2 linked regions of the Lacticaseibacillus paracasei subsp. paracasei genome follow. The main gene of each other region encodes a partner of the protein of the gene in region 2 in a complex. Links are inferred from orthologs where the notes say so. Each region holds a gene or a part of one and is shown on either strand. Other genes may lie near its edges. The genes, in order: rpsG and tig.

Region 1 (14,761 bases), 1.3 Mb from region 2 along the record:
TCAGCGGCGAGACCCTCACGCAATTAGCCAACTTAGTGGTTGAAAAGAAGGATAGCGTCAGTGGCACGCCAATTCCGGGCGTTAAGTTCCGCTTAAGTGACGGCACCCATACATTTGAAGCCACCACAAAACTTGATTCGGCCACGAATAAGGCACTGGCAACCTTCCAAGGACTGCCAATTGGGATTGACTATACGTTGACGGAACTCGATACCCCAGCAGGGTATAAGCCATTGGCACCACAGACCATTCATCTGAACGCAACTTCCGACACAGGCACGGCGATTCAAACGGAGGCGGTTGAAAACGAGCCTTATCAGATCACGCTGTCGAAGTATGACAACCGCGCTAAGGGCCAATCAGAAACAGATAACAAACACTATCTGCTTCCCGGCGCCACGTATGACTTAGTGGATACCGATACGCAGAAAACATTGAAGTCGGGCATGAAGACCAACGCTGACGGCAAAATCACTATCGGAACGGCTAGCAGCTTTTCAGGTCAGTATGCTGGCGACAAGTTCACCCCTGACTTGAAAGATGGCGAATACGTCCTTGAAGACTTGAAGCCAGGCAATTACAAGCTGGTTGAAACGCAAGCCCCAGATCATTATCGCGGGGATGCGCATGATCAGGCAACGATTACCAGCGGGCCTGACAAGCAGGTTTGGGAAGATAGTCTGAAAGCCGGCAGTGTGGCGGCGATCATTTCTAACAAGGCGCCGTCCGCTACAGTGACGGCGTATAACCAGAAGAAACCTGGTCAACTGGATATCAAGAAGCAGGCAGAAACGCTCACTGATGACAAATTCCCTGATCGCCAGCCAATGATCGGCGCCGAATTTAAGCTTTATCGTTACGGCGATGACGGCAAGGTTGACCAAAGCAAGTCTTGGGACGCAACAATCATTAGCCAAGATGGGACCTTCATCTTTGATTCATCTGATCTGTATGAAGGCAAGTACCAGTTGGTCGAAACCAAAGCGCCCGAAGGTTATGTCATCCCCGATGATCTGGCCAAAGGCGTCGATGTTAATATCACTGGTGACGAAACGCTGAAGTTCCCGACCATCACGGAACCATTGTATCGCCGTGCACTGCAGGTCACTAAAACCGATGGCAACTTTGGCAATCCAATTGCAGGTATCACGTACGCACTGTATCAAAATGATGGTACTGAGATCGCCAAGGATTTAGTCACGGATGACAATGGTCAGATCAACTTGCCATTTAATTTACCAGCAGGCAAGTACTATATTCAGGAAACCAAGAGCTTACCGCCATATCGGCCAAACAGCGACAAGCATCCGTTTGAAGTGAAACAGACAGATCAAACTCAGACGGCAGGCGATTTGGCAACCGAGAATAAAGAGCATCCGATTAAAGTCAACGTGACTAATTATCAAGTCAAAACCCTGAATGTCAAAAAGGTTGATCGCACGTACGCAACTCATGTGTTGCCAGGTGCCGTCTTCCGGCTGACGAATAGTGCTGGTTACAGCCGCGACGTGACGACAGATGAAAACGGGATTGCTTCATTTGGCGATTTGTTGCTGGGCAGTTACTCGCTGACTGAAATCAAGGCACCGGCTGGGTATCGGCTGGACAACACGGTGTATCCAATTGCGTTGTCATCTGCCGAAACGCCGACAGCGATTACGGTTAATAAGGAGATTGCTGACGATCCTTATCAGGTTAATCTGACGAAATACGATAATCGCGTCAAGAAGGATGATCCGGCGAGTCAAAAGAAGTATCTGTTACCAAACGCAGTATACAAACTTGTCGACGTGGCGGCCAACAAGACCTTAAAGGCCGACATGAAGACCAATGCTGATGGCCAACTGACCTTTGGCGCGGCAAGCAGTTTTGATTCACCGCTCAAGGATGGCGAATACGCAATCGAAGGGTTGAAGCCGGATACCTCATATCGACTGGTCGAAACGGAAGCTCCTGAACATTATGAAGGGGATGCTGCTGACCAAGCCAACGCGACAAGCGGCACCCAGAAACAGGCGTGGGAAGACAGCTTAGCAGCTGGCAGTGTTGATTTCACCATCAAGGCTGACCAAACTCAGCTGAAGTTGACCGCAACGAACCAAAAGAAACCGGGTCAGCTGGATCTTAAGAAACAAGCTGAAACCATCAAGGATGATCACTTCCCTGATCGTCAACCAATGACTGGCGCTGAATTTAAGCTTTATCGTTATGACGAAGCTGGCAAAGTTGATCGCAGCCGGTCATGGGACGCTACTATCACTAACAATGACGGCACCGTCTCCTTTAAGGATTCAGATTTATATGAAGGCAAGTACCAGTTGGTTGAAACCAAAGCACCTGATGGCTATGTCATTCCAGATGAACTGGCCAAGGGCGTTGACGTTGATATCACTGGCGATCAAACCTTAACCCTGCCAACCATCACCGAACCGGTTTACCGTCGGACGGCAAGTGTGGCGAAGACCGATGGTAACTTTGGTAATCCAATTGCTGGCGTTACGTACGCGTTGTATCGCGAAGACGGCACTGAGTTAGCCAAGGATTTGGTGACAGACAAAAATGGCCTAGTCAATGTCCCGTTTAGTCTGCCAGTTGGTCATTATTATATTCAGGAAACGAAGACCTTGCCGCCATATCGGCCAAATACGGACAAACATGCTTTTGAAGTCAAGCAGACTGATCAAACGCAAACGGCCAGCAGTTTAGCAACTGAAAATCAGCAACAACCGATTCGAGTCAACGTCACCAACTATCAAGTCAAAACGCTGAATGTTCAAAAGGTTGACCACAATTACGCAGCTCATGTGCTGCCAGGGGCGATTTTCCGATTGACCAACAGTGCTGGCTACAGTCGTGACATTACCACTGACGAAAATGGGATGGCCTCTTTTGGCGATCTGTTGCTAGGCAGCTATTCGTTGACAGAAGTGAAGGCACCGGCTGGGTATCGGTTGGACAAGACGGTTCATGCGATCACGCTATCCTCAGCGATCACGCCGACCCCAATCACCATCGACAAGCAAATTGCCGACGATCCTTATCAAGTCACCTTAACTAAGTACGATAACCGGGTTAAGAAGACCGATGATCCGGCGAGTCAAAAGAAGTATCTGTTACCGGGAGCGACGTATAAGCTTGTGGATGCCGTAACCAACAAAACGTTGAAGGCCGACATGAAGACCAACACTGATGGGCAATTGACCTTTGGCGCAGCAAGCAGCTTTGACACCTCACTCAAGGATGGCGAATACGCGATCGAAGGGTTGAAACCGGACAATTCATATCGCCTAGTCGAAACCCAAGCCCCTGAGCATTATGAAGGGGATGCCGCTGATCAAGCTAACGCGACAAGCGGCGTCCAGAAGCAACGATGGGAAGCTAGTTTGGCCGCTGGTAGTGTCGATTTCACCATCAAGACTGATCAAACACAGCTGAAGCTGACCGCAACTAACCAGAAGAAGGCTGGCCAAATCATTGTGACGAAGAAGGCGGACACCACAACCGATGATCGCTTCCCGGGCAAAATGACCATGATTGGCGCCCAATTTGCGATGTATCGTTATCGCGAAGACGGCACGGTTGATCACAGTCACGCATGGACAACAACGATCACCAACCAGAATGGCATTGTGACCTTCAATGATCATGATCTTTATGAAGGTAAGTATCTGCTGGTTGAAACGCAGGCACCACGCGGCTACGTTATCCCAGATGAACTGGCCAAGGGGATTGATGTGAACGTCAAGGGCGACCAAAAAGTTGCTCTTGATCCGATTATCGAACCCGAATTTAGACGCGCCATTCAGCTGCAAAAGACGGATGGTAATTTTGGCAATCATTTGGCCGGCATTACCTTTGACTTATATGGTAGCAATGGCAATGTTCTTGCCAAGGATCTTGTCACGGATGAAGTCGGGCAGATCAACCTGCCGTTTAACTTGCCAATCGGCGACTACTACTTTGAAGAAACCAAGACCTTGCCGAAATATGAACTGAATACCGATAAGATCGACTTTAAAGTAGAACAAACCGACCTGACGCAAACCGTGAGCGCGCTAGCAAGCCAGAATAAGCAGCAGCCGGTTACTGCACAGGTTGCCAACTATCAGATCAATTCACTGGTCATCAAGAAGGTGGATGCTGCTGATAGCAATCAAGTCTTAGCAGGTGCCGTTTTCCGACTGACAAATGACAAAGGCTATAGCAAGGAGCTTATGACTGACGCCAATGGGCTGATCACCTTTGATAACCTGAAACTGGGTCGTTACTGGCTGACCGAGATCAAAGCACCGGCTGGATACACGATTAATCCAGATTACGCAAAGCCGGTTGCAATTGATATTAAGAGCGGTGACACAATCCGCATGACAATTACCGACCAACGTCACGTTCTGCCAAGCACAGAAGGCGGCAATAATGGTAACGATGTGCGCCATGACCAACCGTCACGCCGCTTACTCTTCGGCAGCTTTGGTGATCGAGATGCGATTACCCTTGTCCTTTTAGGCATCGTGATTCTCGTCATCGCCGGCAGCACCGTGATCCTGCGGCGGCGCAGGCGATCATAATCAATTGACACGAGTTGTTCGAGACTGAGCGGCATCACGTTACAATAGTTCCGCGAGGTGAGTCTTCTAGCCGGAGACTTGCTTTGCGGAGCTATTTTGTTATGGTTAGGGGTATGGCGCGTTCGGGGCCGATTAAAGCGGTTGATAAACTGTGTTTATTGAAAAAGTAATAACTTAGTTACAACCGGTGAATCTGCTATTTGAGAACGGCTCACCACTTCTTTGATTGGAACTAAAGTCGGGGGATGCTGATCTTAAAAGGTATGAATTCAAGAATAGAGCCATGAGAGCTGGCGGAGCGGCGAGGGGGCTCAGCCGTGATATTGTTCTTAAACGGGTGGTTTTCCCGTTTTAGAACAAGGCCAGACTTTGAAATCGTGCGGGCTTTGCGCGAGTTCAAAGCTGTGCCCACAGCTCTAGCTTCGCGGTCGCCAGACCCCCTCGCCGCGTAGCCAACTCGGACAATCGAGAACACGCGACTCAAATAGAACTAATACAAATCTTTGAGTTTGTCGCGCGAGTCACCCCGCTCTTTCTTTTTCTCTTGACACTCAGCCGCAAAGGATAGTACACTATCAAAGGTGCTTTTTTCCAGTTTATTCGGGTTGCCCGGACGTGCTGACTGGGTTAAGAGCCGTTGCCGTTCGGTTGGCCATTTTTTTATCAGGAAAAATGAACCGCCTGGATGTGTGGACTTATAAAATGATGTAAATTAAGGAAGGAGAAGCTTAATGCCTACTATTAATCAATTAGTTCGCCAAGGTCGTAAATCAATTTCAACCAAGTCAGACTCTCCTGCGTTGAACTTCGGTTACAACAGCAAGAAGAAGAGCCTTACCAATAACCCAGCACCGCAAAAACGTGGGGTGGCAACTCGTGTCGGTACCATGACACCGAAGAAGCCAAACTCCGCATTGCGGAAATATGCCCGTGTTCGTCTGTCTAACTTAATTGAAGTGACAGCTTACATTCCGGGTATTGGCCATAACTTGCAAGAACATAGTGTTGTCTTGATCCGTGGCGGCCGTGTTAAGGACTTGCCAGGGGTTCGTTATCACATTGTTCGTGGTGCGCTTGATACGGCTGGTGTTGACGGCCGGATGCAGGGTCGCTCCAAGTACGGTGCAAAGCGCCCTAAGAAGAAGTAATTCACGATCAACATTAAAGATCGCTATTAAAAATTTTTAGATCCGCTATGTGCGGTATAGACAGAGCGTGAGCTGGCGCGGTAGAAACCGGAGCATAAGTGGGCTTAGGCGTGACGGTCGGTTTTTGACCATTGCGACCAAGGTCCTTATGTGCAGGTTTTTGCGTCAGCGAGCGCGTTTAAGAGGAGGCAAAGTGCATGCCACGTAAAGGCAGTGTCGCAAAACGTGATGTTTTACCTGATCCAGTTTACAATTCAAAGCTGGTAACTCGCTTGATCAACCACTTAATGATTGATGGTAAGCGCGGGAAGGCATCAACTATTTTATATGATGCATTTGATATGATTAAGAAACAAACCGGGAACGAACCATTGGACGTTTTTGAAGAAGCAATGAAAAACGTTATGCCGGTCTTGGAAGTTAAAGCTCGCCGTATCGGTGGTTCTAACTACCAAGTGCCGATCGAAGTTCGTCCGGATCGTCGGACCACCTTGGGCCTACGGTGGATCGTTCAGTATTCCCGTCAACGCGGTGAACATACGATGGACGAACGCTTGGCTAAAGAAATCATGGACGCCGCTAACAACACCGGTGCCGCAGTGAAGAAGCGTGAAGATACCCACAAGATGGCAGATGCCAACCGGGCATTTGCACATTATCGTTGGTAAGATGATTTGGCTATTATATCCGCGGCTTGGTATATAGTAGCCATTCTTTGTATAAAGCCAGTTGAAACAAGAGAGGAGCAATACGCCACATGGCCAACAAACGTGAATTTCCGTTAGACCGTACCCGTAATATCGGGATCATGGCTCACATCGATGCCGGTAAAACGACCACGACTGAACGGATTTTGTATTATACCGGTAAAATTCATAAAATCGGTGAAACTCATGAAGGGGCTTCACAGATGGACTGGATGCCACAGGAACAGGAACGTGGGATCACCATCACCAGTGCTGCTACTACGGCTTTCTGGAAGGATCACCGGGTCAATATCATTGACACCCCAGGACACGTGGACTTCACGATTGAAGTTGAACGTTCCCTGCGTGTGCTGGATGGTGCGATCACCGTTTTGGATGCCCAATCCGGTGTTGAGCCGCAGACCGAAAACGTTTGGCGTCAAGCAACGACATACGGCGTTCCGCGGTTGGTTTTCGTCAACAAAATGGATAAGATCGGTGCCGACTTCGATTATTCGATGACGACATTGCATGATCGGCTTCAGGCTAACGCTCACGCCGTTCAGATGCCGATCGGTGCCGAAGATAAGTTCGAAGGGGTCATTGACCTGATCGAAATGAAGGCCGATTTGTATGACGAAGATGAATTGGGTACCAAGTGGGACACTGTAGATGTTCCGGATGACTACAAGGAAGCTGCTCAAAAAGCGCATAACGACTTGATCGAAGCCGTTGCTGACGTTGACGACGGCATCATGGACAAGTACCTTGAAGGTGAAGAGATTTCCAATGCTGAATTGAAGGCTGCGATCCGTAAAGCAACCATCAACTTGGAATTCTACCCAGTTTTGGCTGGTTCTGCCTTCAAGAACAAGGGTGTTCAGATGTTGTTGGATGCTGTGATCGATTACTTGCCATCACCACTTGATGTTCGGCCATATCATGCGACCGATCCTGACACTGGCGATGCAGTTGAATTGACCGCTGGCGACGACAAGCCGTTTGCTGCCTTGGCCTTCAAGGTTGCGACTGACCCGTTCGTTGGCCGTCTAACCTACATCCGGGTTTATAGTGGGACGCTTGAAGCCGGTTCTTACGTGCTGAACGCAACTAAAGATAACCGCGAACGTGTTGGTCGTCTGTTGCAAATGCACAGTAATCACCGTGAAGAAATCCCTGAAGTTTTCTCTGGTGATATCGCGGCTGCTATCGGTCTCAAGAACACCACTACTGGTGATTCCTTGACTGATGTTGACCACCCGCTGATTCTTGAATCTCTGGATGTGCCTGATCCGGTTATTCAAGTTTCCATCGAACCCGACTCTAAAGAAGACCAAGATAAGCTGGATGTCGGCTTACAAAAGCTTTCTGAAGAAGATCCAACATTCAAAGCTGAAACCAACCCTGAAACTGGCGAAACATTAATCGCTGGCATGGGCGAATTACATTTGGACATCATGGTTGATCGTCTGAAGCGTGAATTCAAGGTTGCTGCTAAGGTTGGTGAACCACAAGTTGCTTATCGCGAAACCTTCACTAAAGAAACTTCCGCGCAAGGTAAGTTCGTTCGTCAGTCTGGTGGTAAAGGTCAGTATGGTGATGTTTGGATTGAATTCAGTCCAAACGAAGAAGGCAAAGGCTTTGAATTTGAAAATGCCATTGTCGGTGGTGTTGTTCCTCGTGAATACATCCCAGCTGTTGAGCAAGGTCTGAAGGAAGCCATGGCAAATGGTGTCCTCGCCGGTTATCCATTAATCGACGTTAAGGCTAAGCTTTATGATGGTTCTTACCATGAAGTCGATTCTTCTGAAGCTGCCTTCAAAGTGGCTGCTTCTATGGCATTGAAGAATGCCTCGAAGAGTGCCGGCGCGGTTATCCTTGAACCGATCATGCACGTTGAAGTGGTTGCCCCTGAAGAATATCTTGGCGATGTTATGGGACAAATCACGGCTCGTCGTGGTCGCGTTGAAGGGATGGAAGCCCGCGGGAATGCCCAATTGGTTAACTCCATGGTGCCGCTTGCCGAAATGTTCGGTTATGCAACCACCTTGCGTAGTGCTACCCAAGGCCGTGGTACGTTTACCATGACCTTTGACCACTACGAAGCTGTTCCAAAGAGCATTCAAGCAGAAATCATCAAGAAAAATGGCGGCGGCGTCGCAACCAAAGACTAGTCTTTGATTGTTGCCAGCTGCATGAACGACGATGCCTAAAAGGCATCGTCGTTTTTTTTCTAAAAGTGCGCTAGAAGTCAAAATCCGGAAATAAGCATGAAAATCGTGAACCTGATTGCTGGGCTTGGGAAAAGATTATAGTATACTGATGTTATTCTATAAGCGTTAGGGGGCGAAGCAGCGTGTCGAGTCAGGAGCGTATTACGACCATTTTATTGCGCTTGCTGCGAGGCGATCAACTCAATAAGCAAGCGCTCATGACGGAATTCAATAAGGATGAATCATCGATTCGCCGCGATATTAGCGTCATCAAACGTGCCTTTGACGATGTGTTCAGTGAACCGGCGCCATTTATTGCTGCAAGTTCTGGGGATTATCGACTCAAGCCAGACCTGCACGCCGCTGGCCGCAGTCTGGACGACGGGCAACTGTTGGCGATTGCCTTGATACTGACGGCTAGCCGCGGCTTGTCGTCCGTAGAAATGAAGCAACTAATGGCACAATTATTACCAGCCGGACCCGAGCACAAAGGATTGGATCGGCTTACCAAAAATCCAGTTTTTGAGTATCGTGGTGTCCCCAAAATATCGTTGACTAATCGGTTGGCCCGATTGAGCCAAGCTATCGTTAATCACGAACTGATCAGCTTTGATCACGTGTATCACGGCGAAATGCGGCACTTTGACCGGCGACTGCCAACCGGCTTGTTTTTTGGCGATCTCTTCTTCTATCTTATTGTTGATGGCAGCGATGAACAGGCGGATGATGATCCGGACGAGGGCAAATTCGTCCGATTTCGGCTCGACTATATGCGCAATATTACCTATCATCGTCAGCAGCCGACCCATGATCATGATGAGCGATTCCGCGGCGGACGCTTACAGAATCACACGTGGTATCCGTATTTAGGCAAACCGATCAATTTGGAAATTCTCTACAGTTATGATCCGCAGTTTGTCCTTGATCGTTTTCCTGAGGCCATTGTTGATTGGAAAAATGTCCGTGATCGTCCGTTTATTAAGAATCCATACGCAAGAAAGGTTTATCACATTACGATTCCAGTTAACGATGGTTTTGGCGTCCGGATGTGGCTCCAAGGACAAGGGGATCTCGTAAAAGTCCTGGCTCCCAAACATATTCGTGATTATGTGGTTTGGGTCTTGCGTAAAAGTCTGAAGAATTATCAAAACGAAGATGATACTGGCAAGTATTTATAGCAGTTGTGCAGCCGGGTTTGCGAATGAATGCAGACTCGGTTTTTTGCTGAGGGCGAACCAACCCGATTTCTGGGAAGGCAAGCGCATGATGACGGCGTGATGTGAACACATATTCTCATATGCCTTATTATAGGAGATCGGCATCATTAAACGGGTAAAGGTGGCCAAAGTTGACTGCCGACAAAAAGGCAGAATTTTTTGCCAATGCTTGATAATTGCATAAGGAAAAGGTACGGTGAATATGTAAATAATAATCATTCTAAAAATGGAGGCAATATCATGAGCTATATTGGCCAACATTTACCGGCGTTTAAGTTGAACGCCTATCAACATGGCGATTTCCATGAAGTCAGTGATACTGATCTTAAGGGCAAGTGGGCAGTGATTTGTTTCTATCCTGCCGATTTTTCTTTCGTTTGCCCGACAGAACTTGGCGACTTGCAAGATCACTATGAGCGGTTCCAAGCTGTTGGAGCTGAAGTCTATTCTGCTTCTGAGGATACCGAGTTTGTACATATGGCATGGGCCGAGGCGAGTCCCACCATTAAGAAGATTCAATACCCAATGCTTGCCGATCCTGCAGGTAAACTGGCAACGGCGTTGGATGTCCGTGACGAAGCTAGCGGTCAAGCCTTCCGTGGGACTTTTATCATTGATCCCGATGGTGTGATTCAAGCCTATGCCGTCAATAACTTTGGTATTGGCCGTAATGCCGATGAGATTCTACGGACTTTGCAAGCGGCGCAATTCGTTGCTGCTCACGGCGATCAGGTTTGCCCAGCTAACTGGCAACCGGGCGCTAAGACACTGACACCAGGGGCAGACTTGGTTGGCAAGATTTAAAACGGTGCTTTGATCAGCTAACAGTCAATATATCAGCGCTTGGCTAATCAGCGACGCACGCAAAAAAGGAACCGCAATGATTTTCGCTGCGGTGCCTTTTTGCGTGTATAAATTAATATAGAAGAAACGAGAAAAAACAAAGTTAAAAGTGTTGGTCAATATCAACGTTTTTACCATCCTGCGACTGTTTGAAATCGCCACTGACAAACGAAAACACCGTGAGTACACCGGCTAATACCAAAATGGCCAAGGTTAAAAGCAAGGTTTCAGTCCCGCGGTCATGCAGCACGAGCAGTTGGCGTAAGATGGCGGTCATTGAAATTAAAATAAGGTAGCGGATAGGAATGTGATGACCTTCCTCAATGTAGCGAACCAGCATGATCACAAATTCAAAGAGCATGAAGAAGCTGGTAACTTCCTGAATGACTTTGCCAAACAAAGCAGTCGAAAGTGGTTGAAGGATCAGACTACCGATATCGAGAATGTAGCGTAGCATAAAAATTACCACGACAATGGCTAAAAAACCGAGTAGAATATCTAAAGTTGAGTTGACGAGCTTTTTGTAATGGTCAAATTTCATCAACTGCCTCCCTTCTTTCTATGGTTATTCAAAAGTTAAGGCTTTAATTTGAATTTAGCACAAGCAGCTGTTCAAAGGAATAAGTTTGCTTCTAACATATTTTTTGTAAACCGAAAGAAAACCTTGTAATGGCGGGGGAGATTTTGTATACTATCAAGAGTGCTGTTTCTCAAAGGGGACAACTATGCACTTGGTTCCAAAGGTGAACCAGAGTAGCGCGGATGTGAGAGGTTGCGACACGCCCGGCCGCTTTGCCACGGCAGCGTGTTGGTAATTTTCACGGAGCTAGTCTACTAACTGATAATAGACGAAGGAGGTCACACAATGGCAAAACAAAAGATTCGGATCCGGCTTAAGGCTTATGAACACCGGATTCTCGATCAATCCGCAGACAAGATCGTGGAGACTGCAAAGCGCACAGGCGCAACAATTTCAGGCCCGATCCCTCTGCCAACGGAACGTACACTTTACACGGTTCTACGTTCCCCGCATAAGTACAAGGATTCACGTGAACAATTCGAAATGCGGACGCATAAACGTCTGATCGATATTGTTAACCCAACACCGAAGACAGTTGATGCTTTGATGAAGCTCGACTTGCCAAGCGGCGTCGATATCGAAATTAAATTATAATTCTTAGAAAATAGGAGGTGTACCCATGGCACGTAAAGGAATCTTAGGCAAAAAAGTTGGCATGACGCAGGTCTTCACCGATAACGGCGAACTCGTACCCGTTACTGTTGTCGACGTAACTCCAAACGTTGTAATGCAGGTCAAGACCGTTGAATCTGACGGCTACGAAGCAGTACAGCTGGGCTACGGCGATATGCGTGAAGTCTTGACGAATAAGCCAAGCGTCGGTCACGCCAAAAAGGCAGACACGACCCCTAAGCGCTTCGTTCGCGAAATCCGCGATGTAGCGCTTAGTGATTATGAAATCGGCAGTGAAGTTAAGGCTGACGAATTCGCAGCAGGCGACATTGTGGACGTCACTGGTACTTCCAAGGGTCACGGTTATCAAGGCAACATTAAGAAGGATGGCCAATCCCGCGGTCCTATGGCGCACGGTTCTCGTTACCATCGTCGTCCAGGTTCACTTGGGGCCATCATTAACAAGGTCTTCAAGGGCAAGAAATTACCTGGTCGGATGGGTAACCACACCCGCACCATGCAAAACCTGCAAGTCGTTGCCGCTGACACAGAGCACAATGTTCTGTTGATCAAAGGTAATGTCCCAGGGGCAAACAAGTCCTTTGTTACGATCCGTTCTGCTGTTAAAGCAGCTAAATAATACGAAGGGAGGACAATAACTAATGGCTAACGTTACTTTATATAAGCAAGATGGCTCAGAAAACGGCAAAGTTGAACTCAACGATGCCATCTGGGCAGTCGAACCAAATGAAAACGTCGTGTTTGACGCAGTCGTGATGCAGCGCGCTTCCCTTCGTCAAGGTACTCACGCCGTTAAAAACCGTTCTGCTGTTTCTGGCGGCGGTCGCAAGCCTTGGCGCCAAAAGGGTACTGGTCGTGCCCGCCAAGGTTCAATCCGCAGCCCGCAATGGCGTGGCGGTGGGATCGTCTTCGGACCGACCCCACGCAGCTATGCATACAAGCTGCCAAAGAAGGTTCGTCGTTTGGCAATCAAATCCGTACTTTCACAGAAGGTTCTCGATAGCGACTTGGTCGTTGTTGACGGTTTGAACTTCGATGCACCTAAGACAAAAGCTTTTGCAACTGTCTTGGATGGCTTGAAGGTTAGCGACAAGGCACTGGTTGTGTTGGAAGACGGCAATGAAGTTGCTGCCAAAGCCGCACGTAACCTGCCGAACGTGAAAGTTGTTCCTGCAGAGGGTATCAACGTTTTGGACGTTGTTGACTACAAGAAATTAATCTTGACCCAATCTGCGCTCCAAAAGATTGAGGAGGTGCTTGCATAATGGAAGCACGCGATATCATTTTACGTCCGATCGTCACCGAGCAATCGATGGCTGAAATGGATAACCGTAAATACACATTCGAAGTTGCACTGCATGCAACCAAGCCGCAAGTTCGCAAGGCTGTTGAAGAAATCTTCGGTGTGAAGGTTGTCAACGTCAACATCGCGAACGTTCGCGGTAAGAAGAAGCGTCAAGGCCGTTACGAAGGCATGACGCGTCGTCGTCGCAAGGCATTGATTGCCTTGAGCGCCGATTCCAAAGAAATCAAGATCTTCGCTGACGAAGATAACGATAAAAAGTAACAAAAATCCGTTATAGGAGGTAAAACACGTGGCGATTATTAAGTACAAACCAACAAGCAACGGCCGGCGCAACATGTCCGGGTCTGATTTTGCTGAAATCACCAAGACAAAGCCTGAAAAGACTTTGCTGGTCAGCCAAAGTCATACTGCAGGACGTAATGCCCATGGTCACATCACCGTGCGTCATCGTGGCGGCGGTCACAAGCAATTCTACCGTGTGATCGACTTCAAACGTAATAAGGATGGCATGGCTGCAACAGTTAAAGCAATCGAATACGATCCAAATCGGACCGCAAACATTGCACTGCTGCATTATGAAGATGGGGTTAAGTCTTACATCTTGGCACCTAAGGGTCTCAAGGTTGGCGACAAGGTTTATTCTGGTGAAGATGTCGATATCAAAGTCGGCAACTCATTGCAATTGAAGAATATTCCAGCCGGGACAACTATCCATAACATCGAACTGAAGCCAGGTAAGGGCGCGCAATTAGCACGTTCAGCTGGTGTTTCGGCCCAATTGTTGGGTAAAGACAATGATAAGTACGTTACCGTTAAGTTAGCTTCAGGCGAAGTTCGTCTGATTTTGGCTGAAAACCGTGCCACAATTGGTGCCGTTGGTAACGAGCAACATGAGCTGATCAGTATTGGTAAAGCTGGCCGCAAGCGCTGGTTGGGCTTCCGTCCGACAGTTCGTGGATCAGTTATGAACCCTAACGATCACCCGCATGGTGGTGGTGAAGGTAAAGCACCAATTGGCCATCCATCTCCAATGTCACCATGGGGCAAGAAGACCTTGGGTAAGAAGACCCGGGATCACAAGGCTAAGTCTGAGAAATTCATCGTTCGTCACCGCAGAGCGAAGTAAACACATTGAAGTGTTACATCGATTAAAGGAGGTCACAAAATGGGTCGCAGTCTTAAAAAAGGACCTTTTGCCGACGCTCATCTCCTGAAGAAGATTGAAGCGCAGGCAGATAACGACAAGAAGACCGTTATTCGTACATGGTCCCGTCGTTCCACCATTTTTCCAAGTTTCATTGGCTACACCATCGCCGTATATGATGGTCGTAAGCATGTCCCAGTTTTCGTGAGTGAAGACATGGTTGGTCACAAGTTGGGCGAATTCGTTCCTACGCGTACCTTCCGCGGTCATAACACCGACGACAAGAAGACAACAGCACGCTAGAAAGGAGCACAACATTCATGGCTGATCAAATTACGTCTGCAACGGCAACGGCCAAGACAGTTCGGATTGCTGCTCGCAAAGCGCGCCTGGTAATCGACTTGATTCGCGGTCGCGATGTTG
Region 2 (14,939 bases):
ACGACCATGAAGATCGGTACGCCTAAATATCCGCCCCGAAACAACTCGGGGCGTAAATGATACAAAATAACACCAATAACCCCGATTGTTCTTAAACCATCAAATCCATGAATGTACCGGCGCTTTCGTCCACGCGTCTGTTTCAATTGCGGCCCCACCATTCTGTCTAAAAATAACTTCCCCAGCCGTTCAGCCGAAGATCATTCAACGAACTCAAATGTAAAATCATCAATGGCGACTAAATCGCCGCTTTCAGCACCAGCATCACGCAAAGCATCATCAACCCCCATGCTGCGTAATTGCCGAGCAAAGCGCATCGCGCCATCTTCATGATCAAGATTGGCCATTTTAAACGCCCGCTCAATCTTGTCACCAGTGAGCACAAACGTCCCGTCACTATCGCGGGTTACTTTCAAAGCCGGCTCTGGTTGATACTTATAATCAGCCGTTTTAACCGCCGCTTGTTTCGGCTCAAAATGCGGTGCTGTTTTGAGTACTTCGGCTGTCTTGTGCATGAGTGGCGTCACGCCACGATGCGTCAGACTAGAAATTTCAAAGATATGATCCGCCGCGACGCCACGAGCAAGTAACGATGCCTTAAAATCAGCAAATCGTTCAGCTGCGCCGGGCAAGTCCATCTTGGTCGCGACCACGAGTTCAGGCCGCTTCAAAATGTTATCGTCATAAGCCCCTAATTCTTTACGAATTTGATCGTAATCATCAAGCGGCTCGCGTCCATTATCAGGATCCATCTCAACTAGGTGCAGTAGCACACGAGTGCGTTCAACATGCCGCAAGAACTGGATGCCAAGACCGACACCTTGTGAAGCTCCTTCAATCAAACCGGGCAAATCAGCCATCACAAAATCGGTACCATCATCTAATTGAACCATACCAAGATTGGGTACTAACGTCGTAAATTGATAAGCCGCAATTTTTGGCTTGGCTTGGGTTACAACCGATAACAGTGTCGATTTACCGACAGAAGGAAAACCAACCAACCCAACATCCGCAAGCACCTTCAGTTCCAATTTGATGAAACGATGCTCGCCCGGTTCGCCATTTTCGGAAATTTCCGGCGCCGTATTTTTGGGCGAAACAAAGTGCATATTACCGCGACCACCGCGGCCACCTTTAGCAACAACCAAAGTTTGACCCGGCTCAGTTAAATCGCCTAAAACCTCGCCTGTGTCAGCATCGGTAACTGTCGTACCAGCCGGCACTGCAATCCGCCGATCTTCAGCAGCGCGGCCATACATTTGCTTGCCTTGGCCATTGCCACCAGCTGACGCTTTAAAATGCCGTTGATAACGGAAATCCATTAACGTGCGCAAACCTTCATCAACGTATAAGATGATGCTGCCGCCATGACCGCCGTCACCGCCGGCCGGGCCGCCAAACGGTACAAATTTTTCGCGCCGGAACGCGACCATACCGTCGCCGCCTTTGCCCGCCTGAACCTCTACTTGAACCTGATCGACAAACATTGGCGATCTCCTTTCAGAAAAACATGTCATTTGATTATACGCGATGTTTATATTTCAGTACAGCGTAACGCATACCTCAACCATTTTAACACGTCCCAAGCCGGTACTCACCCTTCATGCACAAGAATTAGAAAACATTGACAATATGCCGCTTCAGTCGGGGTAATGACAGTTGTTGAATGTTTTTGCACGTTTTAGGTTGCTTTTGACGGTTTCATCAGTATAATGAAGAACGAGGTGAAACGAAAGTGCTTACAGAAGAACGTCGGCAATATATTCTTGCCCAATTGCAACAGCATACCGTCATCAAATCTAAGGCACTTATGGCTGCTCTTGATGCTTCTGAATCCACGATTCGCCGCGACTTGGACGAGCTAGAGGCAGCAGGTGAGCTCAAACGCATTCACGGCGGCGCCAAGCGCATCAATGGCCTCGGCGATGAACCGGATGTCGCGAGCAAATCTGCGCAGAATTTGCGCGCCAAGCAAACGATCGCGCAGGCAGCCGTTCGTCAGATTGAGCCCGATGATCTGATCTTTTTAGATGCTGGAACCACAACAGCACAATTAATTCCTTTTTTGGCCGACATTGGTGTCACAGTCATTACAACGGGGGTTGATAACGCTTCTTTGTTAGCTGATTATCAAATCTCTACACTCATGCTGGGCGGCATGGTCAAGCCCACAACCAAAGCGTTGATTGGCGCCACGACGGCTGAAGCCTTGAACCATTATCGGTTTGATGTTGCCTTTATTGGAACTAACGGCGTTCATCCTGAGTTTGGTCTCACTACGCCTGATCCAGAAGAAGCTGTGATCAAGCGATTGGCCATTCACCAAGCCAGTAAACCTGTCATTCTGGCGGATCCAAGTAAATTTGAGCAAGTCAGTTTCGTCCGCTTTGCTGATATCTCCGATGCCACGATCCTGACAAGTTCATTACAAGGACTCCCAACCAGTTATCAGCGATTTGAAAATATTAAGGAGGTTCATTCTTGATCTATTCAGTAACGCTCAACCCTTCGATTGATTATGTGATCGAGTTACCGGAACTTGAACTTGGCGCTGTCAATCGACTTACGCACGCCGTTAAATTACCAGGCGGCAAAGGCATCAATGTGAGTCGAATTTTGCAAACATTAGGCCTGCCAACAACTGCTTGGGGCTTTTTGGGCGGTTTTACCGGTACCTTTATCCAAGATCGGCTCGATGCGATTGACATGCCTTGTGACTTCACAAAAACTGCTGGTGATACACGAATCAACGTCAAACTTAAAGCAGCATCCGAAACTGAACTCAATGCAAGCGGTCCTACCATTGACGCTGCTGAAATTGCCGCCTTCAAAAATAAATTAGACAAACTTGAAGCCGGCGATGTCGTCGTCATGTCTGGCAGTTTACCAAAAGGCTTGCCTAACACTTTCTATCGGGATCTGATTCCGGTGATTCATGCCCACAAGGCTGATTTTGTCATCGACACCACTGGTCAAGCGTTACTCGACACATTGCCTGACCATCCCCTTGTCGTCAAACCTAATCACCATGAATTAGCAGCATTGTTCGGCGATCCAGAATATACAAGCACAGATGCCATCATCAAAGCTGGTCGCCGCCTACTTGGTCTTGGCGCTCAGCATGTCTTGATCTCCATGGCGGGGGCCGGGGCCTTAATGATCGACCAAGATCACGCTTGGCATGGCACCGTTCCTAAGCAGCCAGCGGTTAATTCCGTCGGCGCAGGCGATAGTATGTTAGCTGGTTTTACCGGCACATTTGCGCAGACACATGACACGTTGGAAAGCTTTAAAGTCGGCATTGCCTGCGGTTCCGCGACCGCTTTTTCTGAAGATCTTGCCACCGCTGACAAAATCGCTGAAGTGAAACAAACAATTAGTATAACTGAAGTTTAGGAGGACAAAATGGACATTCGTGATTTACTACTAAAAAATGTCATGATCATGGACCTCAAAGGAACGTCCAAAGAGGCTGTGATTGATGAAATGGTCGCTAAATACCATGAAGAAGGTATTGTGACCGACGAAAACGAGTATCGCCAAGATATTCTGAAGCGTGAAGCCGAATCAACGACTGGGATTGGCGAAGGCATTGCAATGCCGCATGCTAAAGACAGTGCGGTTACTCGAGCAACCGTTCTTTTCGCCAAAAGCGATCAGGGCGTTGACTTTAACGCCTTAGACGGCCAGCCGGTTCACTTATTCTTCATGATTGCTGCCCCTGAAGGTGCCAATAACGAACATCTGGCAGCACTTGCAGCATTATCTTCCCTGCTCATCAACCCGAAGCTCGTGGCAGATCTTAAACAAGCGAAGACACCGGATGATGTTTTAGCCTTGTTTGGTAAGGCGCAAGCTGAAAAAGAGGCTAAAGATAAAGCTGAAGAAGCCAAGGAAAAGGCTCAGGAAGAACAAGAAAAAGCTGACAAGCAAGCGGAGTTCAAGGCAGAAAAGCGCCAGGAACGGCCATTTATCGTAGCGGTCACTGCTTGCCCAACAGGGATTGCCCACACCTACATGGCTGAGGCAGCCTTGAAAGAAACAGCGGAAAAGCTCGGTGTCGATATCAAAGTCGAAACAAATGGCTCTGAAGGTATTAAGCACAAACTGACCGATTCCGATATCAATCGAGCAGCTGGTGTCATTGTCGCTGCCGACAAAAAGGTAGCAATGGATCGGTTTAACGGCAAAAAGTTGCTCAATCGGCCGGTCATTGACGGCATTAAAAAGCCTGAAGAATTGATTGAAGAAACGCTTCAAGGCAAAGGCCAAGTCTTTCATGCTGCAGGCACCGATAACAGTGATGCGGCCAGTGAAGAAGCTTCTGGCGGCACTTTATGGAATCGCATCTACAAAGACCTGATGAATGGTGTTTCAAACATGCTGCCATTTGTTGTCGGCGGTGGGATTATCATGGCGATCTCGTTCATCCTCGAACAATGGCTGGGCAAGACATCGATGTGGTTCACCTTCACCAACAACTTGGGAACCTTTGCCTTTAGCTTCTTAGTACCCGTTTTAGCGGCCTACATTGCTGAATCAATTGGCGATCGGCCTGCGTTGATGCCTGGGTTCGTCGGTGGTTATATGGCCACCGTTGCAACGGCCTCCGTTGTGAAGGCTCAAAACCCAGCTGGCTTCTTAGGCGGTCTGGTTGCTGGGTTCGCAGCTGGTTGGATGATCGTTGGCTTGAAGAAGCTGCTCAGCAAAATGCCACATTCACTTGACGGTATGCGCACGATCCTGCTCTATCCAGTCATCGGCCTTGCCATCATGGGTCTGCTGATGTTCTTCATCATCAACCCGATTTTCGCCGCTATCAATGGCGCATTGATCAGCTTCCTTGAAGGCATGGGTACTGGTAATGCGATTCTGATTGGCGTCATTCTAGCCGCCATGATGAGTATCGATATGGGCGGTCCTTTCAACAAAGCCGCTTATACATTTGCCATCGGTGTCTATCAAGCATCCGGCTTTAAAGATGGTCGGTGGATGGCCGCGGTTATGATTGGTGGCATGATTCCACCTTTGGCCATTGCGGTTGCTTCAACCTTCTTCCCGAAGAAATTCACCTTGCAAGAACGCAACGCTGGTCTTTCTAACTATGCACTTGGCCTGACCTTCATCACTGAAGGCGCGATCCCATTTGCTGCTACTGACCCGCTGCATATCATTGGCAGCTCAGTCATCGGCTCAGCTATTGCTGGCGGTTTGACCCAGTTATGGCACGTCAACGTCCCTGCTCCTCATGGTGGCGTTGTTGCCTTGCTGCTAACCAACCAGAAACTTGGCTTCATCATGTCACTTCTGATTGGGACCATCATTGCCGCCTTAATCCTCGGCTTCTGGCGGCCAGTCGCAAAAGAAAATAAATAAGTAAGCAAAAAGCTTGGCGATCAATGTCGCCAAGCTTTTTTGTGCCGTGAGACCGAACCGGAATTCCACATAAGAGCTTGTGGTGCGTTAAATTCCTAGCCAAAAAATTCGCTTGCCGTGCCAAACTCCGCAATCTCCGACCAGATGAGGTGGCGACGCGTAGCTAGAGCGGAGACGGCGCTTCGAGCCCGCAAAGCCCGCGGTCTCGAAGTCGCCTAACAACATCAGCTCCAGAGCCCGTCGCTGTGCTGTTTGCACGGCTGAGCCCCATCTGGCCTACAATTTGCTTCGCCTTGGCACTAGATCTTTAAATCTCAAGATTGTTTGTTCTTACTGATGGTTATGAACGATGTCCTAAACGCTCCTACGATTTGATTAAACCCGCCGAGCTGGTGTCGGCTCTGCCGTCAGCGACAGCTTCAATGCCTGCGCAACTTTTTTAGAAATTCCTAGCTCCTGAATATCTTCCAGGGGAGCTTCTTTAATCTTATTGATCGTCTTGAATTTCCGTAACAGCTTCAGCCGCGTCTTGGGCCCGACCCCCTTGATACCTTCTAATCGAGAGGCCAACGAGTTCTTGGCGTGCAGCTGCCGATGGAAAGTAATCGCAAAACGATGCACCTCATCCTGAATCCGTTCAAGCAGGTAAAAGCCTTGCGACTTAGGATCAAGATTAATCAGCTGATCAGCATTGCCAAATAACAATGCTGCCGTTTTATGCTTATTATTTTTGACCATCCCTGCCACGGGAATATCAAGGTTGAGTTCGTTTTCCAAAACATCCTTGGCTGCGTTCATTTCAATCTCGCCGCCATCCATCAAGATCAAATCTGGTAACGGTGCACGCTCCTTTAACAACCGGGTATAGCGCCGGCGAATGACTTCTCGCGTATTAGCCGCCTCATCTGCGCCATTATGCGTTTTGTCAGCATCCAACTTGTACTTTCGATAATTGTTCTTAGCTGGCTGGCCATCCACAAACTGCACCATCGCCGACACTGGATCAGCTCCTTGAATGTGACTGTGGTCGAATGCCTCAGCCACATGCCCCATTGGCAAGTTCAAAGCGGCCATCAGCTCTTTCATCGCGCCAATCGTGGTACGATTATCCAATTCCATTAAACGGAATTTGTCTTCAAGCTTAATTTGACTGTTCTTAGCAGCCAAGGCCATCAAGTCCCGTTTTTCACCGCGCTGTGGCGTTCTAACTGGAATCTCTAGGATATCTGCCAGTACTTTATTATCAAGCCCAGCAGGTACGAGAACTTCGCGTGGTTTCACATTATTCTTGCGGCTGTAAAACTGTAAAATAAATGATTCGAATTCTTCTTTAGCAGTGTTCACCACTGGAAAAAGTCGTGACTCACGTTTCATTAAACGTGCTTGACGAATAAAGAAGACCTGGATACTGATCCAGCCCTTATCCATATAAAAATTGAACAAATCACGCGTTGTATTGTCGTGTGAAATAATTTTCTGCTTCTCCACCGTCTGTTCAATATAATGCAGTTGATCCCGAATTTCTGCGGCTCGCTCAAATTGAAGATTTTTCGCAGCCCGCTCCATTTTAGCCGTCAAACTGGCTTTAGCCTTGCCAACGTTCCCATTCAAGAAGCGCTTAATACGTTCAATTTGGTCCGTGTATTCCTTTTCCGGAACAGTCCGGAAGCAGGCACCCAGACACTGACCCATGTGATAATACAAGCACGGTCTGCCTTGATAGCCGTTACAGCGCCGCAATGGATAAACCTTCTGGATAAAATGCATGGTTTTTTGCGCTGCATAGACATTTGGGTATGGCCCAAAGTAATAACCGCCATCTTTACGGATAGTACCAGTGATTTCAATCTTCGGATCGCGTTCATGAGTAATTTTAATGTACGGATAGCCAGTCCCTTTTTTCAACTTAATGTTGTAATACGGCTGATATTTTTGAATCAGCGTAATTTCGAGCAAAAAGGCTTCTTTGTCAGTTGAAGTCACAATGAAATCAAAATCCGCTACCTGTGACACCATCGCCGCAACTTTACCGTCGTGTGAACTCTTGAAATAAGACCGCACCCGATTTTTCAGGTTTTTGGCCTTGCCGACATAAATAATTTTGCCGTTGATATCCTTCATTTGATAACTGCCAGGCAGATCTGGCAGCAACGATAACTTGTGTTCAATGTGTGCTGAGGCCATCGTAATCTCCTTATAAAACAAATGTTCGCCTAACATTATAAAGATTCTAAAAATAGATTGCAAGCAAGCGGCTTTGATCAGTGATGGCATGACTGCCCCCACTTAGCAATGGTCACTTCACACCAAAAACACCTCAACCAGTGCCGCTTACCAGCTGCTGGGTGAGGTGTTTTTGCTTATTGGGCAAGAATCTTGGATAGGAAGTCTTGTGTCCGTTCTTCTTGCGGGTGTTCGAACAGTTGTTCTGGCGTCCCCTTTTCAAGGATTTTGCCGCCATCCATAAACCATACTTCATCGGCCACACTACGGGCGAAGCCCATTTCGTGGGTCACAACAACCATGGTCATCCCGGTTTTAGCCAAATCCTGCATAACTTTCAGAACTTCGCCAACCATTTCAGGATCCAAGGCACTGGTTGGTTCATCAAACAGCATGACATCAGGATGCATCGCTAATGCACGAGCAATAGCGACACGCTGTTGCTGACCACCGGAAAGACTGGATGGATAAGCATCTGCCTTTTCGGCTAAGCCAACTTGATCCAAGATTTCTTTGGCTGTTTTGGTTGCTTCTTCATCGGTCACAGCTTTGACTTTAAGTGGTGCGAGTTTAATGTTTTCCAAAACTGTCATATTGGGGAACAAATTAAAACTTTGGAACACCATTCCCATTTTTTCTCGGACATTATCCAGCTCTTTCTCGCTCAAACCAACTAAATCAGTACCTTCAAAAAGGATTTCCCCTTTTGTTGGTCGATTCAGTAAATTCAGGCTACGCAGGAAGGTACTTTTCCCACCACCGGAAGCACCGATAACAACGATCACATCGCCTTTGTCAATGGTTTCGGTGATATCGTTCAAAACAACATTGTCGCCAAACTTTTTGGTGAGGTGATTGATTTGGATTAAAGGTTTATGCTGCATGATTCATCTTCCTTTCAAAATGACTCAAGAGCTTGGACAGCCCGAATGTCAGAACAAAGTAGAGGACCATCGCGACAAGGATTGGTTGAACTCCCTTGTATGTCGCGGTTTGGACAACCGTTAACTGATAAATCAGATCGGTAACCCCGATAATGGAAACAATCGAGCTTTCCTTAATCAAGGAGATAAATTCGTTACCAAGCGCTGGCCAAATATTCTTGATTGCTTGTGGTAAAACAACGCTTATCATCGTCTGCCGCTCTGACAGACCGAGCGAACGGGCAGCTTCTGTTTGCCCAACTGGAATGCTATCGATCCCGCTACGGATAATTTCAGCCACATACGCCGCCGAGTTCAAGGAAACAGCAATCAACCCTGCTATTAGCGCAGGAATATCAATGAAGATCCCTATGCCGAAATAGACAAACATGACTTGAATCATCAGCGGAGTGCCACGAACGAACTCAATGTATGACACACCTATTAAATGTGACAGTTTATTCTTGCTCAACCGCAGCAAGGCGAAGATCGTGCCGAGTAGAACCCCGAAGAAAGCACCAATAGCACTAATCAACAGCGTATACTCGACCCCTTTTAGGAAGTAGGTCCAGTAATGGATCATACTGGTATCTTCAGTATTGGTTTTCATGTAACTGCCAGCAGTTTTGAGATACTGGTTAATTAAACCTTTTTGCTTAATCTCTGCCAAGCTCTTGTTGGCGGCTGCCACTAATGAATCAGAGTTCTTAGCAAACCCTATCGCGGTACCGACTGTGTCGCTTGATAAGTTGAAGTGACCGGGAATCTCAACTAACGAATCATCATTTGACGTGTAAGCCTTCGCTACCGCACCTTCAGCGACAACACCAGCTACCTTATGTGTCTTCAACGCCAAAATCAGGTCGGTGACCTTAGTCAAGCCCAATGTGGAACTCGTCTTCATCTGTGTTTTCGCTAACGTCTCTTGCAAGCTGCCATTCTGGACGCCGACTTTCTTGTTCGCAAAACTTTTATGATCTTTGTAGATCTTAGCATCCGTTTTGTTGACCAAAATGTCTTGTCCAGACTTGTAGTACGTATTTGAAAAGTCAACTGACTTCCGTCGGGCATTCGTCGGTGACATCGCCGCCAACACCATGTCGACCTTACCCGTCTGCAAGGCGACCAGAAGTGAGTTAAAGTTCATCTGTTTAATGACCAGCTTTACACCCAGATCCTTGGCAATCTTACGCGCAACTTCAACATCCATGCCAACAACTTGATTCTTGCCATTCTTGTTGACTAAAAATTCATACGGCGCATAATCAGGGCTCGTGCCCATCACCAACGTACCTTTTTGTTGAACCTTGGCCAAGCTGTCATCAGCATGGACCGTTTGCATATTCAATGTCACAACAGCCGCAAAAACAGCGACTAAAGCGATCAACCAGCGTCTCAAATGCTTCATAATACCCTCCTTGATTACAAGAGTGTACTATACACTCAAATTGATTTTTATGCAATATGCATTCATATTTTTTCAGATTTTTTTGTTCGGGCGACTTACCTAGACGCGCCCCAGTGTTGATGCTATACTTTCAGCAAGGAAAGGGGTGGCGTGCATGGCACTGAAAATCAACACACAAACCAACCTGAATGACATGTTCGATAAGTTTGCCAGTCTGCCTGGTGATAAGGAGAACGCAACCGGGCCAGATCCAAAACACCACGACAAGTTGGCCAAGAAGGCCAAAGAAAAAACAGAAAAAGAAGCAAAGAAATAGCGAAGTGCCCACGCACTTCGCTTTTTTCATACCTAGAAACCGATTATTTTTTGGCTTGTGGGTAGCGTTTCGCCAATTCCTGAAGGTTACTCGTTGCAACATCATCAAAATCAATGTCTGCCCACAAAGCAATCTGTGATAAATACCACAACACATCGCCTAGCTCATGTTGCAGCTTGACTTTATCAAGATCCTGTCCCTGAAATGTATATTTCTTGATTAAATCGATCGCTTCGCCGCTTTCACTTGCCAACCCTAATGACAGGTTAGTCAAAACGTGTTCATTGCCAGCTAAGGTGCGATTTGCTTTTTGCTGATAGTCATTGAAATTCATGCTTTATCTTCCCTCCAAGCCAGCCGTTTGTTCAAGCCAAGACCAGACAGCCTCATAACCTTCACCAGTTGTTGCCGAAAATAGAATCACATCGTCGGTCTGATTCAAATCAAGTCGCTGTTTGATCTGTTTGGCCACATGCAGCCGTTTACTTTTTGGCGTCTTATCAATTTTGGTGGCCACCACCAGTGTTCTGAGCTGATAATATTTTAAATACTGATACATACTGATGTCATCAGCAGTAGGCTCATGCCGACTGTCGACCAGCAAAACAATACCGCGCAATGGTTGCCGCGTCGTCAGATAAGTCTCAATCATGGCGGCGAACTTCGCTCGTGCGGTTTTGCTGACCTTAGCATATCCATATCCGGGTACATCAACAAAAAAGAGTCGACTATCAAGATCATAGAAATTCAATGTCTGCGTTTTACCTGGCACACCAGAAGTGCGTGCCATGGCTTTGCGCTGAATCAGTTTATTGATCAGTGATGACTTGCCGACATTACTGCGGCCCAAAAAAGCGATCTCTGGATGACCGTCCTCGGGATACTGAGCGGCCGCAACCGCACTAATAGTTAATTTGACGTCATGCACGTCCATCTCAAACGGCCTCCTCTTGCCTTTACCTCAACGTGATGTCTAAACACAACACCGCTTCAAATAGTTTAGCATATTTTACGCAGCCTCGCCGGAGAAACCGGTCGTGATTCGGGTGACACCTTATCCGCAAACACAGCCGTGGCTAACCTCAAAAGAATTTTTTAATAGTCAAAAAAAGCACCAAGCTTTTCGCTTGATGCTTTCATGACAGTTGCGTTTTAAGAAGCTTCACGGCCCTTGGTTAAGACCAGTTGTGGCTTAGCCTTACCTTCAACAGCTGACTTGGTCACGACAACTTTGTCAACATCGCTGCGGCTTGGTAAGTCAAACATGGTATCCTGCATGATGGCTTCCATAATGGACCGCAAACCACGGGCGCCAGTGTCGCGCACAATTGCCTGATGGGCAATCGCCTTTAAAGCATTCGGGGTGAATTCCAAGTCGGTATCATCCAAGCTCAGCAGCTTTTGATACTGCTTGACCAAGGCGTTCTTCGGTTCGGTCAAAATCCGTACCAGATCGTCTTCATTCAGCTTCTCAAGCGCGGCTAAAATCGGAATACGGCCAATGAATTCAGGAATAATCCCAAATTGCATCAAATCTTCTGGAATAATTTGCTGCATCAGTGACTTATCCGGATCAACTTGCTCGTTTGAATCCGTTCCAAACCCGATCGTCTTTTCACCAATCCGGTTCTTGACGATATTTTCGATACCATCAAAAGCACCGCCAACAATAAAGAGAATGTTAGTGGTATCGATCTGGATGAACTCTTGCTGCGGGTGCTTTCGGCCACCCTGCGGCGGTACGTTGGCAATCGTGCCTTCTAAGATCTTCAATAAGGCTTGCTGAACCCCTTCACCCGAAACATCACGGGTAATGGAAACATTTTCTGCCTTCTTAGCGATCTTATCGATTTCGTCAATATAGACGATCCCTTTTTCAGCACGCTCAACATCATAGTCTGCATTTTGAAGCAATTTAAGCAAGATGTTTTCAACATCTTCCCCCACATAACCAGCCTCGGTCAGTGTGGTGGCATCGGCGATTGCAAATGGCACGTTCAAAATTTTGGCTAATGTCTGGGCAAGGAAAGTCTTACCGGAACCGGTCGGCCCGATCAACGCAATATTACTTTTCTGCAGTTCGGTGTCATCTTTCGTTGCAGTCTGCATTTGGTTAACTCGTTTATAATGATTATAAACCGCAACCGACAAAGCTTTCTTCGCGGCATCTTGACCAATGACATACTCATTGAGCGTCTTCATGATCTCGACTGGCTTAGGCACTTCAAGCAGATTCTGATAGGCTTCTTCTTTAAATTCTTCATCAATGATCTCTTTGCAGAGGTCAATGCATTCATTACAAATATAAACCCCAGGGCCAGCAACGATTTTCTTCACTTGATCCTGTGACTTGCCACAAAAAGAACAAGTAACTGGACCCGTCGTTTCGACGTTGTCAAACATCTGATTCAACCCTTTCTTGATACCTTCATTCTAACAGAAGCGTCAAGTGCCGACTAGCGGAAGCACACCCACCATTTTGTCAAATAACTTGCCTTTCTTTCTGCTAAAAGAATAACGTCAAGTATACGCTAAAAACGCGTTCATACAACAAAAGAGACGATCGGGGATCGTCTCTTTTACGTGGAAACGGCAAACTATTTGTCAGCCTTGGCGTCAGAAGCTTCTTTGTCAGCATCATCTTTAGCTGATTCGACTTCTTTTGCACTGTCCGTGATGATATCAATGGCTTGTTTGACACCAATATCATGTTTGAGCATATCTTCACTCAAAGCCTTACGAACGGCCTTTTCGTCCATGTTGTATTCAGAAGCCAAGTTTTTGACTTCTTCGTTCACTTGGTCTTCGGTTGGCTGAATATCTTCGGCCTTCACGATGGCTTCAAGGACTAAGTTTGTCCGAACACGCATAGCTGCATCAGCCTCAAACTGCTTGTGCAAATCATCCTCTGATGTACCAGTTAATTGATAGTACATTTTTGGTGAGATCCCTTGGCGTTGCATGTTGCCAAGATATTGATCCATCTGATTATGCACTTCTTGCTCGATCATCGCATTTGGCACTTCTTTGATCGTCGCATTGTCAGTAGCTTCCTTGATGGCAGCTTCCTGAACGGCATTCTTTGCAGCTTCCTCACGCTGATCGGTCAATTCCTTCTTGATTTTTGCTTTCAATTCATCAAGGGTATCAACATCATCATCAAGATCCTTCGCAAAGTCGTCATCCAATGCAGGCAATTCCTTAACTTTGACTTCATGGATCGTGGTCTTGAATTCGGCTGCTTTACCAGCCAAATCAGCTGCCTTGTAGTCTTCTGGGAAGGTGACATTAACGGTCACTTCATCACCAGATTTGTGACCAACAAGTTGTTCTTCAAAGCCAGGAATGAATGAGTTTGACCCTAATTCCAAGCTATAGTTCTTGGAAGAGCCGCCGTCAAATTCCGTCCCATCAATTGTCCCGACATAGTCGATCACAACGGTATCGCCATTTTCAGCTGCTTTGTCGTCTTTAACAACGAGTTCAGCCTGCTGTTCGCGACGCTTTTCCAATTCAGCGTCAATATCCTTTGCAGAAACTTCAACGTTCTGCTTTGGCACTTCAAGACCCTTATACTGGCCAAGTGTGACTTCTGGCTTAACCGTAACGGTTGCCTTGATGACCCAAGGTTTGCCTTCGTCCATAGAATCAACGTTGATTTGCGGCTGGTCAACCGGATCAATACCGGATTCCTTAACGGCTGCTTCATAAGCGTCTGGCAGCAAGATGTTCAAAGCATCTTCATAAAGTGCAGCGTCGCCATACATCCGTTTGAACACGGTGCGGCTAACTTTGCCTTTACGGAACCCAGGAACCGTCAAGTTCTTGCGAACACGTTGAAACGCTTGGTCTAAACCTTGTTGAATTTGTGGTAAATCGATTTCAAAGGTGAGCTCACCATCATTGGTGCCCTTTTTTTTCCATTTTGCAGACATGCTGTACCTCCGACAATTAGTCTCGCAATTTCACATTGCATACTTAATGTATGATACCCGAAACCCACTTGAATGTAAATGTTGTGGCCAAAAAAGGCGACATCAGCGTCGCTTTTTTTCACATTCCCCCGCCCTGAGAGCTTTGAAGCGATAGATTCCGATTTTTAAGCTTTCCAGCTAACTGCAATTATCAAGTAAATTGCAAATCATAAAGTTCTTTATAACGACCGTTTTGCGCCATCAGTTGGTCATGAGTACCAGATTCGACAATCTCGCCATGTTCCAGTACGAGAATATTGTCCGCATGGCGGACGGTTGACAGACGGTGGGCGATCACTAATGACGTACGATCCGCCATCAACCGATCAAAACTAGCCTGCACAAATTGCTCTGACTCATTGTCTAGGGCAGCCGTGGCTTCATCCAAAATAACAATTGGCGCATTTTTCAGAAAGACTCTAGCAATGGCAATTCGCTGCTTTTAACCGCCTGATAAACGAATCCCCCGTTCACCAACTTGAGTGGCAAGACCATCAGGCAATTCGCGAATAAACGTTGCAATGTTGGCGGCTTCGGCGGCTTGCCAAATAGCCGCTTCACTAGCATTTGGTGTACCGTATTCAAGATTCTTCTTGATCGTACCATCTAATAGAATCACATCTTGCGAAACAATCGCAATCTGTTGCCGCAAGCTCTCTAAGTCAGCTTGGCGAAGATCGACCCCATCAAGCGTAATTTTTCCTTCTGTCGGATCATAA

What was found.
Region 1: the proteins of tig (region 2) and rpsG are in contact, whole or in part, in a crystal structure (PDB 3GTY), measured with the Thermotoga maritima proteins. The link is inferred for Lacticaseibacillus paracasei subsp. paracasei from one-to-one orthologs. Residues at the interface, in WP_004081061.1 of Thermotoga maritima: Glu122, Val124, Val129, Leu130, Tyr133, Glu188, Gly259, Ile262, Tyr263, Glu266, Ser270, Glu273, Gln274, Glu277, Arg308, Gln311, Ile312, Ser315, Tyr316, Glu325, Arg329, Arg336, Leu363, Phe366, Trp367, Arg373, Leu377, Arg381, Leu384, Glu387; in WP_004081843.1 of Thermotoga maritima: Lys34, Lys52, Lys55, Glu59, Arg62, Gln63, Glu66, Asn67, Lys69, Val71, Arg95, Ala109, Lys110, Lys111, Gly112, Arg113, Pro114, Glu117, Glu121, Ile124, Ala125, Tyr127, Asn128, Asn129, Thr130, Gly131, Lys135, Asp139, Arg142, Met143.

The regions. Positions count from the first base shown.
Region 1 is NZ_AP012541.1:2,576,410-2,591,170, reverse strand. Bases 4,900-7,648 are described here. They hold rpsG (30S ribosomal protein S7), read left to right. Parts: upstream 4,900-5,913; coding sequence 5,914-6,384; downstream 6,385-7,648. Other genes in these bases: fusA (elongation factor G), read left to right, coding at 6,474-7,648; rpsL (30S ribosomal protein S12), read left to right, coding at 5,300-5,716. In the rest of the region: more of fusA, read left to right, coding at 7,649-8,576; LBPC_RS12740 (helix-turn-helix transcriptional regulator), read left to right, coding at 8,759-9,793; ahpC (alkyl hydroperoxide reductase subunit C), read left to right, coding at 10,073-10,636; phosphate-starvation-inducible protein PsiE, read right to left, coding at 10,779-11,216; rpsJ (30S ribosomal protein S10), read left to right, coding at 11,541-11,849; rplC (50S ribosomal protein L3), read left to right, coding at 11,875-12,507; rplD (50S ribosomal protein L4), read left to right, coding at 12,530-13,153; rplW (50S ribosomal protein L23), read left to right, coding at 13,153-13,455; rplB (50S ribosomal protein L2), read left to right, coding at 13,484-14,320; rpsS (30S ribosomal protein S19), read left to right, coding at 14,360-14,641; rplV (50S ribosomal protein L22), read left to right, coding at 14,659-14,761.
Region 2 is NZ_AP012541.1:1,332,479-1,347,417, reverse strand. What follows is about bases 12,013-14,939. They hold tig (trigger factor), read right to left. Parts: upstream 14,182-14,939; coding sequence 12,844-14,181; downstream 12,013-12,843. Other genes in these bases: clpX (ATP-dependent Clp protease ATP-binding subunit ClpX), read right to left, coding at 12,013-12,649. Outside these bases: LBPC_RS06670 (acyltransferase family protein), read right to left, coding at 1-161; GTPase ObgE, read right to left, coding at 201-1,487; LBPC_RS06660 (DeoR/GlpR family DNA-binding transcription regulator), read left to right, coding at 1,736-2,485; pfkB (1-phosphofructokinase), read left to right, coding at 2,482-3,396; LBPC_RS06650 (PTS fructose transporter subunit IIABC), read left to right, coding at 3,406-5,376; excinuclease ABC subunit UvrC, read right to left, coding at 5,752-7,560; LBPC_RS06640 (amino acid ABC transporter ATP-binding protein), read right to left, coding at 7,737-8,483; LBPC_RS06635 (ABC transporter substrate-binding protein/permease), read right to left, coding at 8,473-9,930; LBPC_RS16985 (SPJ_0845 family protein), read left to right, coding at 10,085-10,246; LBPC_RS06625 (nucleoside triphosphate pyrophosphohydrolase family protein), read right to left, coding at 10,290-10,580; yihA (ribosome biogenesis GTP-binding protein YihA/YsxC), read right to left, coding at 10,584-11,180; more of clpX, read right to left, coding at 11,399-12,012. UniProt on the Bacillus subtilis protein: Involved in protein export. Acts as a chaperone by maintaining the newly synthesized protein in an open conformation. Functions as a peptidyl-prolyl cis-trans isomerase.